DNA from 3 places in the Leisingera sp. ABM4_060 genome. Region 3 is predicted to be linked to each of the others. Evidence: riboswitches for the same ligand, from Rfam matches in the RefSeq annotation. Region 3 holds a riboswitch; each other region holds the start of a gene.

Region 1 (2,255 bases), 1.6 Mb from region 3:
GTCCGCGGCTGCCCGGCCGGCTGGTAAAGCCGCCCTGCCAGCACGGTGTCCCCGGAGGGAAACCGCAGCTCCTGCTCCCGCACTGCCGCTGTCTGATCTGCATTGCTGTCCAGCATTGCCGCCTCCTAGACCAATCGGTCCAGCAACATCACTGGACCAACCGGTCTATTGCTGTCAAGCTACCGCCATGGATGACGTGACGACAGCCGGACCCGCTCCGGCCCAGCCCCTGCCAACCCGCGAGCGGCTGATTCTGGCCGCCGCCAGCCTGTTCCGCAACAAAGGCTACAGCGGCACCGGGCTGGCCGAGCTTCTGACCGAAGCCGGGGCGCCCAAGGGTTCGCTCTACCACCATTTCCCTAACGGCAAATCCGACCTGGCGCTGGCGGCTGCCAATTGGGCGTCAGAGCAGATGCTGCAGCTGATCGATGCCTCTTTCACTCCTGCCCCCAGTTTTCAGGAAGGCGCCAAGACGGTCTGCTACAAGCTGGCCAAGCTGTTTGACATGCAGGGAAAATGGAGCGGCTGCCCGGTCTCGGCGACGCTGTTCGAAGGGCCGGAGAACGAGGCCTTCCACCAGCACGCCGCCCTGCTGTTCGAGGGCTGGATCAGCGCCACCGCGGCGCATGCGCGGCGCCTGGGCCTGGTGGAGGAAGAGGCCCGCGCGGCGGCGGAGACCTTCTATATCCTGCTGCAGGGCGGCTGGCAGCTGGCCCGGGTGCGGCGCGATTCGGATGTGATCCGCGGGCTGCACCTGCAGCTTCACCTGCCCCAGCCAAACCCAATGCAGGTGCAGAAAAACGATTGACAACTCAGGGATCCAGCCGCTACCGCTTGTGGCGATGGTTCCCGAGCCACAAAATCTTGTGTCCGGGATGAATAGGGAACACGGTGCGGCCTGCGCAAGCGGGTCAATTCCGAGACTGCCCCCGCAACTGTAAGCGGCGAGCGACCCCGATAGAGCCACTGGCCTTGATAAGGCCGGGAAGGATCGGGAAAGCGACGACCCGCAAGTCAGGAGACCTGCCATCGGATGTGAAACTCGAACCCGGGCGGGGTGTCCGGACAGGGTCTGATGGCACTGCGGGGCTCCCGCTATTTCATCCGGTCTCTTGTCCTGCAGGCTCCCCGCACCACGCGCGGAGGGCGCAATTATGATGTGGACCGACCAGACGCATTTCTATGCGGCAACGGATTGCAAATACCTGGGGCGGCCCTGCCCCGCGGCGGAGCGGATGATCGCCAAGCTGGCCGAGGCGATGACCAAGGCCAAGCCGCTGACCCAGGAAGATTTCGAAATCACCGGCACCACCGCGCTGGACGGCTGCCCGCGCAACTGCCCGGCGCAGTTCGTAGCCAGCCATGACCGGATCCGGCTTTACTGCGGCGTCGGCGAGGACGCGCCGCGTGAGGGGCTGGACCGGTTTGCCGATGCGATCCTCAGCCGCGATGGCACCGGCTTTGCTGCCTCGAAACTGGACGCCCGCCCCTGCGCGCTGATGGAGGCGCTGCCGAAAACGGCGGAGGCGCGGCGGGCGGAGCAGATGCTGGCGCTGTAACGCGCGACCCAGGCGCCGGCACCGGTTTCTGCGGGCGCCTTCTCATCCGGCTGACGGCATTGTGTTCTGCGCCGGGCTGGCCCGTCCGCAGGATCAGCTCTAGGCAATTCCCGCTATTCAGACTTTGAACACGGGGATTGCCGATGATTAGGACCTTTCTGCCCGCTGCTGCTGCCGTTCTTGCCTGCGCGGCGGCAGTTTCCGCCGCCGAACAGCCGCTGACCAGCAATGAGATCAAAGAACTGCTGACCGGGAAGACCATCGAAGGGCTGCATTTCGAGAGCCGTACCCGCCAGTATTTCTCGCAATCCGGGCTGACGCTCTGGATCAAGCAGGGCGACGCTGCCCCTTCGGAAGCACGCTACAAGATCGAAGACGGCCAGTATTGCTCCAGCTGGTCCGGGTTGTGGAACACACCGGAATGGGGCTGCTATGCCATCCTCAAGGATGCGGCGCAGGGGCTTTATTATTTCCACGGCGAGAATTTCCGGGCGCCTTTTATTGCCGGAGACGGGTTTGACCTGAGCTTCGACTAGAGGTCCCGTTCATGCCGCGGCGCGGGTCACAGGCCGGCAGGCCGCGCACCGGCACAGGCCCAGTCCAGCTGCGCATCCGTCTCTACTGCGCAGGGCCGCACGGCCCGCAGCCGTGCCAGTGCTTGCGCCGGATCTTCACCGCAGTCGATCATCAGCCGCA
Region 2 (2,255 bases), 1.3 Mb from region 3:
TCCCTGGTGCCGGCGTGATGGGCAACGGCCATCGGGGTGACGCCAAGCGCCGCCGCCAGTGCCTTGAAGGTGAGAGCTTTGCTGCCGCCTTCGTCGAGCAGTTGCAGGGCCTGGTTCAGCACATCATCCTTGCTGAGGGTCCGGCTGCCTCTGGGCGGGCGCCCTTTGCGCGGGGGCATGGGTCAGGCCGCCCGGAACGTGGTCTGGACCATGCCGGTGGGCAGTGTGCGGGAGCTTGCCACCTGGAGGTCGATGTCACGGTCGAGGCTGCCGAACAGCGGGATGCCGCTGCCGATCAGGATCGGGACCGTTGTGATGGTCAGATCCGCGATCAGCCCTTGCCGCAGGAAGGACTGCACCATCCGGCCGCCGTCGATATAGGCGCGTTTCCAGCCCTCTTCCTGCAGTTCCTGCATAAGGTCTGCGGGTGCAGCGGTGCTGAGGCGTACCTTGTCCTTCAGTTCCTCGGGAATGTCCTGTTCGGTCAGGCTGCTGCTGAGCACCACAACCGGTTTGGCGTAGGGCCATGCATCAAACCCCAGCAGGGTGCGGAATGATCCTGTTCCCATGACCAGCCCGTCGACGCTGTCCATGAAGGCCGCAAAACCGCCATCGTCATCGTCGGCAACAGGCTGTTTGTAAAGCCAATCCAGCGAGTGGTCCTGGCGGGCCACAAAGCCGTCGAGGCTGGTGGCGATGAAAACGTGGCCGGTGGTCATCTGGTTCTCCTGAGTCGCAATTAATTATACGATATATAGTTAATCGTGGTTCCAGTTCCAAGTGACCGGCGCATTTTCGGGTGTCCGCGAATCAATTCGCGGCAGCGGGCAACGGGTAAACGCATGAAAGATAAGCGCTTGCCGCAAACAGGCTGGCGAGTGCCGGTTTGAGATTCTGGACAACCCTGTGCGGTTTAGAGCGGCAAACATGCATGTCTTTTTCCGGTTTCGGCGGGTCGGATTTGTTTTCGCCGACCGGCCCGTGATCGGGCATTTTCCATCTCAGCAAGGTGCCGCCTTTCGGGGCGGAGAATTGGGAAGCTGGTGAAACTCCGGCACTGCCCCCGCAACGGTGACCCCGGGTCAGGCCTGGCAAAGACCACTGAGGCGCATGCCTCGGGAAGGTGCCAGGCTCCGCCGCCACGCGGCCCCGGGACAGTCCGGAAACCAGCCTTGCCATGAAAACACGTCAACCGCGGGCGGCGGTCGGGCGGTTGCGGGCGCGTGGCCTGCAATCTCTCTTCCCATGCCTGCACCCAGCCAAGACGCCGCGGGGATGCGGCAAAGGAGAGAAGCAGATGCTTCAGGACAGCGAAATTCTGGCCAAGCTGATGGGCCGGCAGAAAAACTATTCCCTGGAACAGGCGTTCTATACCGATCCGGGGGTTCTGGATCTGGACATGCGCCAGATCTTCTACCGCGAGTGGCTGTTTGCCATTCCGGCCTGCGAGATCCCGAAGGCGGGCAATTACGTGACCCATCAGGTGGGGTCCTACAATGTCATCATCGTGCGCGGCACCGATGGCGAAGTGCGCGCCTTCCACAATGCCTGCCGCCACCGCGGCTCGGTTGTGTGCAAGGCCAAGAAAGGCAATTCGCCCAAGCTGGTTTGCCCCTACCACCAGTGGACCTATGAGCTGGACGGCTCGCTGTTGTGGGCGCGTGACATGGGGCCGGACTTCGATGCCTCCAAGCATGGCCTGAAACCGGTGCACTGCCGTGATCTGGCGGGGCTGATCTATATCTGTCTGGCCGATGAGGCGCCGGATTTCGATGCTTTTGCCGCTGTGGCGCGTCCGTATCTGGAACCGCATGACCTGGGTAACGCCAAGGTGGCCTATGAAAGCTCGATCATCGAGAACGGCAACTGGAAGCTGGTCTGGGAGAACAACCGCGAGTGCTATCACTGCGGCGGCAACCACCCGTCGCTGTGCCGCACCTTCCCGGAAGACCCGTCGGTGACCGGCATCGAAGGCGGCGAGACACCGGCGCACTTGCAAACGCATTTCGACCGGATCGAGGCGGCGGGCGTCCCGTCCGCCTTTACCATCGACGAACGCGGTCAGCACCGGCTGGCGCGGATGCCGCTGAACGAGGGCGCCGAGAGCTATACCCTGGACGGCAAGGCGGCGGTAACGAAGAAGCTGGGCCGGGTGCCGTTCGCCGATGCGGGCACATTGCTGAAATTCCACTACCCGACCACCTGGAACCACTTCCTGCCGGATCATTCCATCGTGTTCCGGGTGACCCCGATCA
Region 3 (2,255 bases):
AAAATAGACTATAAAGAATTTCAGATAGCACCTTAAGGCAAGTGCGTGAAATGACGGCGGGAGAACAGGCAATGAGAAAGGCGCAGGACGTTCAGCTATTGGCGGATCAGGCTCAGGAAGCGCTGTGGGCTGCCCTGCGCAGCGGGGTGCTGCGGGCCGGGCAATTCCTGTCGATGCCGCAACTGGTGACGCTGCTGGACTACCCCCTGGCTGCGGTGCGCGAAGCCGTGAAACAGGCCAGCTCCCAGGGTCTTTTGATCACCCTGCCGAAACGCGGCATCCAGGTGATGGAGGCAAGCCCGGAGATCATCCGCGACTGTCTTGATTTCCGTATGGTGCTGGATCAGGAGGGCGCGCGGCGGCGGGTTGCAGATGGCAGTTATGACGGTCTGGCAGCGCTGAAGGAACGGCACCAGCAGATGCTGGAGGCCGCCCGTGTGAATGCCGGCAGCGATCTGCCGCCGCAGGCTATTCAGGTCGATCTGTCGCTGCATGATTTCCTGGCAGCGGGGCTGGAAAACGCTCAGCTTTCTGCGGCCTATAACGCCAACCGGATGCGCATTGCGATCATCCAGAACGCGCGCCCCTTCCTGCAGGTCCGTATCGTCTCGGCCATGGAAGAGCACCTGGCCGTGATCGAAGCCCTGGAAAGCCGCGATGCCCAGGCCGCAGCCGCAGCGATCCGCCGCCACTGCGATCAGACCCTGCGCTGGTGGGGCGTGGCATGAGGCCTGCCGTTTCCCGCGCTTGACACAGCCGAGACAGGGCTTTTACAAGGCAGTGATGGTTTTCCCCGGGGCCACTTCCGGGGAGATGAAAAGGGAACACGGTGAGGTGTAGCCATCAGGCGCCAATTCCGTGACTGCCCCCGCAACTGTGTGCGGAGAGCAATGCTGCCACAAGCCACTGCCCCAAAGAAGGGCGGGAAGGCGCAGCAAAGCCTCGACCCGCGAGTCAGGAGACCTGCCATCAGATGTTCAACCAACCCGGGGCGGGGCGTCCTGGAAGGAGGCTTCTATGGCACGTGTTTCCTGTGCCCTCATGACTGGCAGCTTCTCTCCGCGCACGCAGATTTGCGAGGCGGACCATGCTGGAATTTCGTGACCACACCATCCTGATCTGCGCCACCTGCAAGGGCGCGGTCGAGGCCAGCCGGCTGCGCGCGGCCCTCTCGGATCGCATCCCCGGGCGCTTTGCGCTGCGGGCCGTTGATTGCATGGCCGGATGCGGCCGGCCGGTGACGGTGGGCTTTCAGGCTGAGGGCAAAGCCCAATACCTCTTTGGCGGCATCCAGTCCCCGGCGGACACAGAAGCGCTGGCCCGCTTTGCGCACCAGTACCTGGCCAGCGAGACCGGCTGGACCAACGCCAGCGAACGCCCGGCCCAGTTGTATGATAAAACTTTGGCCAGGCTGCCGCGGATCAAGGCGGAGGCCGCGCCATGACCCAGCCTTTCCTCAGCGTGCGCGGGCTGGAATATTACGCGCTGAACGGCGATGCCCTTGTCAGCGGTGTCTCCTTCGATCTGGACAAGGGCGCCGTGCTTGCCATTGCCGGCCCGAACGGGGCAGGCAAGTCGACGCTGCTGAACCTCCTGTCCGGGATCGAGCCGCTGGCGCTTGGCGATGTGCTGGTCGGCGGGCAGAGCCTGCGGCAGATGAAGGCTGAGGACCGCGCCCGGCTGATTGCCGTCGTCAGCCAGCAATCCGCGCCTGACGGGCGGCTGCTGCTGCGCGACTATGTGGCGCTGGGCCAGATGCCGCTGGCCAGGGCGCGCTCCGCCGGGCAGGACGCTGATGCTCTGGCCCGCATTCTGGACCTCACCGGCCTTGCCCATAAGGCGGGCAAGCCAATGGCCCAGCTGTCGGGCGGCGAGCGCCAGCGCGCCCATATCGCCCGCGCCCTGGCGCAGGAGCCGGCCCTTCTGATCCTGGATGAACCCACCAACCACCTGGATCCGGATGCCAAGGGGCGGATGCTGTCGCTGGTCGCCTCGCTGGGGGTCACCGTGGTGATGGTGGTGCATGACCTGGTGATGATCCCCGAATTCGCCACTCATGCGGCGCTGATGAAGGCCACCCGCCTCACCGCCTTCGGCCCGGCTGCCGAGGTGCTGACACCGGAAAGCGTGCAGGACACCTTCGGGGTCAGCTACCTGCGCTTGCCCCACGAGGGGCGGATGATCCCCGCCCTCGATATCCGGAAATCCCAAATTCAATTCTGACTGATGGAGACGTGAAATGAAACTGATCTGGA

The links. Region 3 has a riboswitch for cobalamin ahead of ACXAEH_RS11435 (DUF1636 family protein). Riboswitches for the same ligand answer to the same signal wherever they lie in the genome.
Region 1: another riboswitch for cobalamin. It lies ahead of ACXAEH_RS19250 (hypothetical protein); the one in region 3 lies ahead of ACXAEH_RS11435 (DUF1636 family protein).
Region 2: another riboswitch for cobalamin. It lies ahead of ACXAEH_RS17840 (aromatic ring-hydroxylating oxygenase subunit alpha); the one in region 3 lies ahead of ACXAEH_RS11435 (DUF1636 family protein).

The regions. Positions count from the first base shown of each region.
Region 1 covers NZ_JBSWTX010000001.1:3,979,148-3,981,402, reverse strand. The annotation lists gene ACXAEH_RS19260 (alpha/beta hydrolase family protein) at 1-116, opposite strand, end outside; gene ACXAEH_RS19255 (TetR/AcrR family transcriptional regulator) at 188-808, shown strand; cobalamin riboswitch at 827-1,045, shown strand; gene ACXAEH_RS19250 (hypothetical protein) at 1,155-1,559, shown strand; gene ACXAEH_RS19245 (hypothetical protein) at 1,703-2,095, shown strand; gene ACXAEH_RS19240 (protein-tyrosine phosphatase family protein) at 2,122-2,255, opposite strand, start outside.
Region 2 covers NZ_JBSWTX010000001.1:3,700,296-3,702,550, forward strand. The annotation lists gene ACXAEH_RS17830 (TetR/AcrR family transcriptional regulator) at 1-179, opposite strand, end outside; gene ACXAEH_RS17835 (dihydrofolate reductase family protein) at 183-719, opposite strand; cobalamin riboswitch at 991-1,189, shown strand; gene ACXAEH_RS17840 (aromatic ring-hydroxylating oxygenase subunit alpha) at 1,298-2,255, shown strand, end outside.
Region 3 covers NZ_JBSWTX010000001.1:2,360,381-2,362,635, reverse strand. The annotation lists gene ACXAEH_RS11440 (GntR family transcriptional regulator) at 72-728, shown strand; cobalamin riboswitch at 768-985, shown strand; gene ACXAEH_RS11435 (DUF1636 family protein) at 1,088-1,444, shown strand; gene ACXAEH_RS11430 (ABC transporter ATP-binding protein) at 1,441-2,223, shown strand; gene ACXAEH_RS11425 (ABC transporter substrate-binding protein) at 2,240-2,255, shown strand, end outside.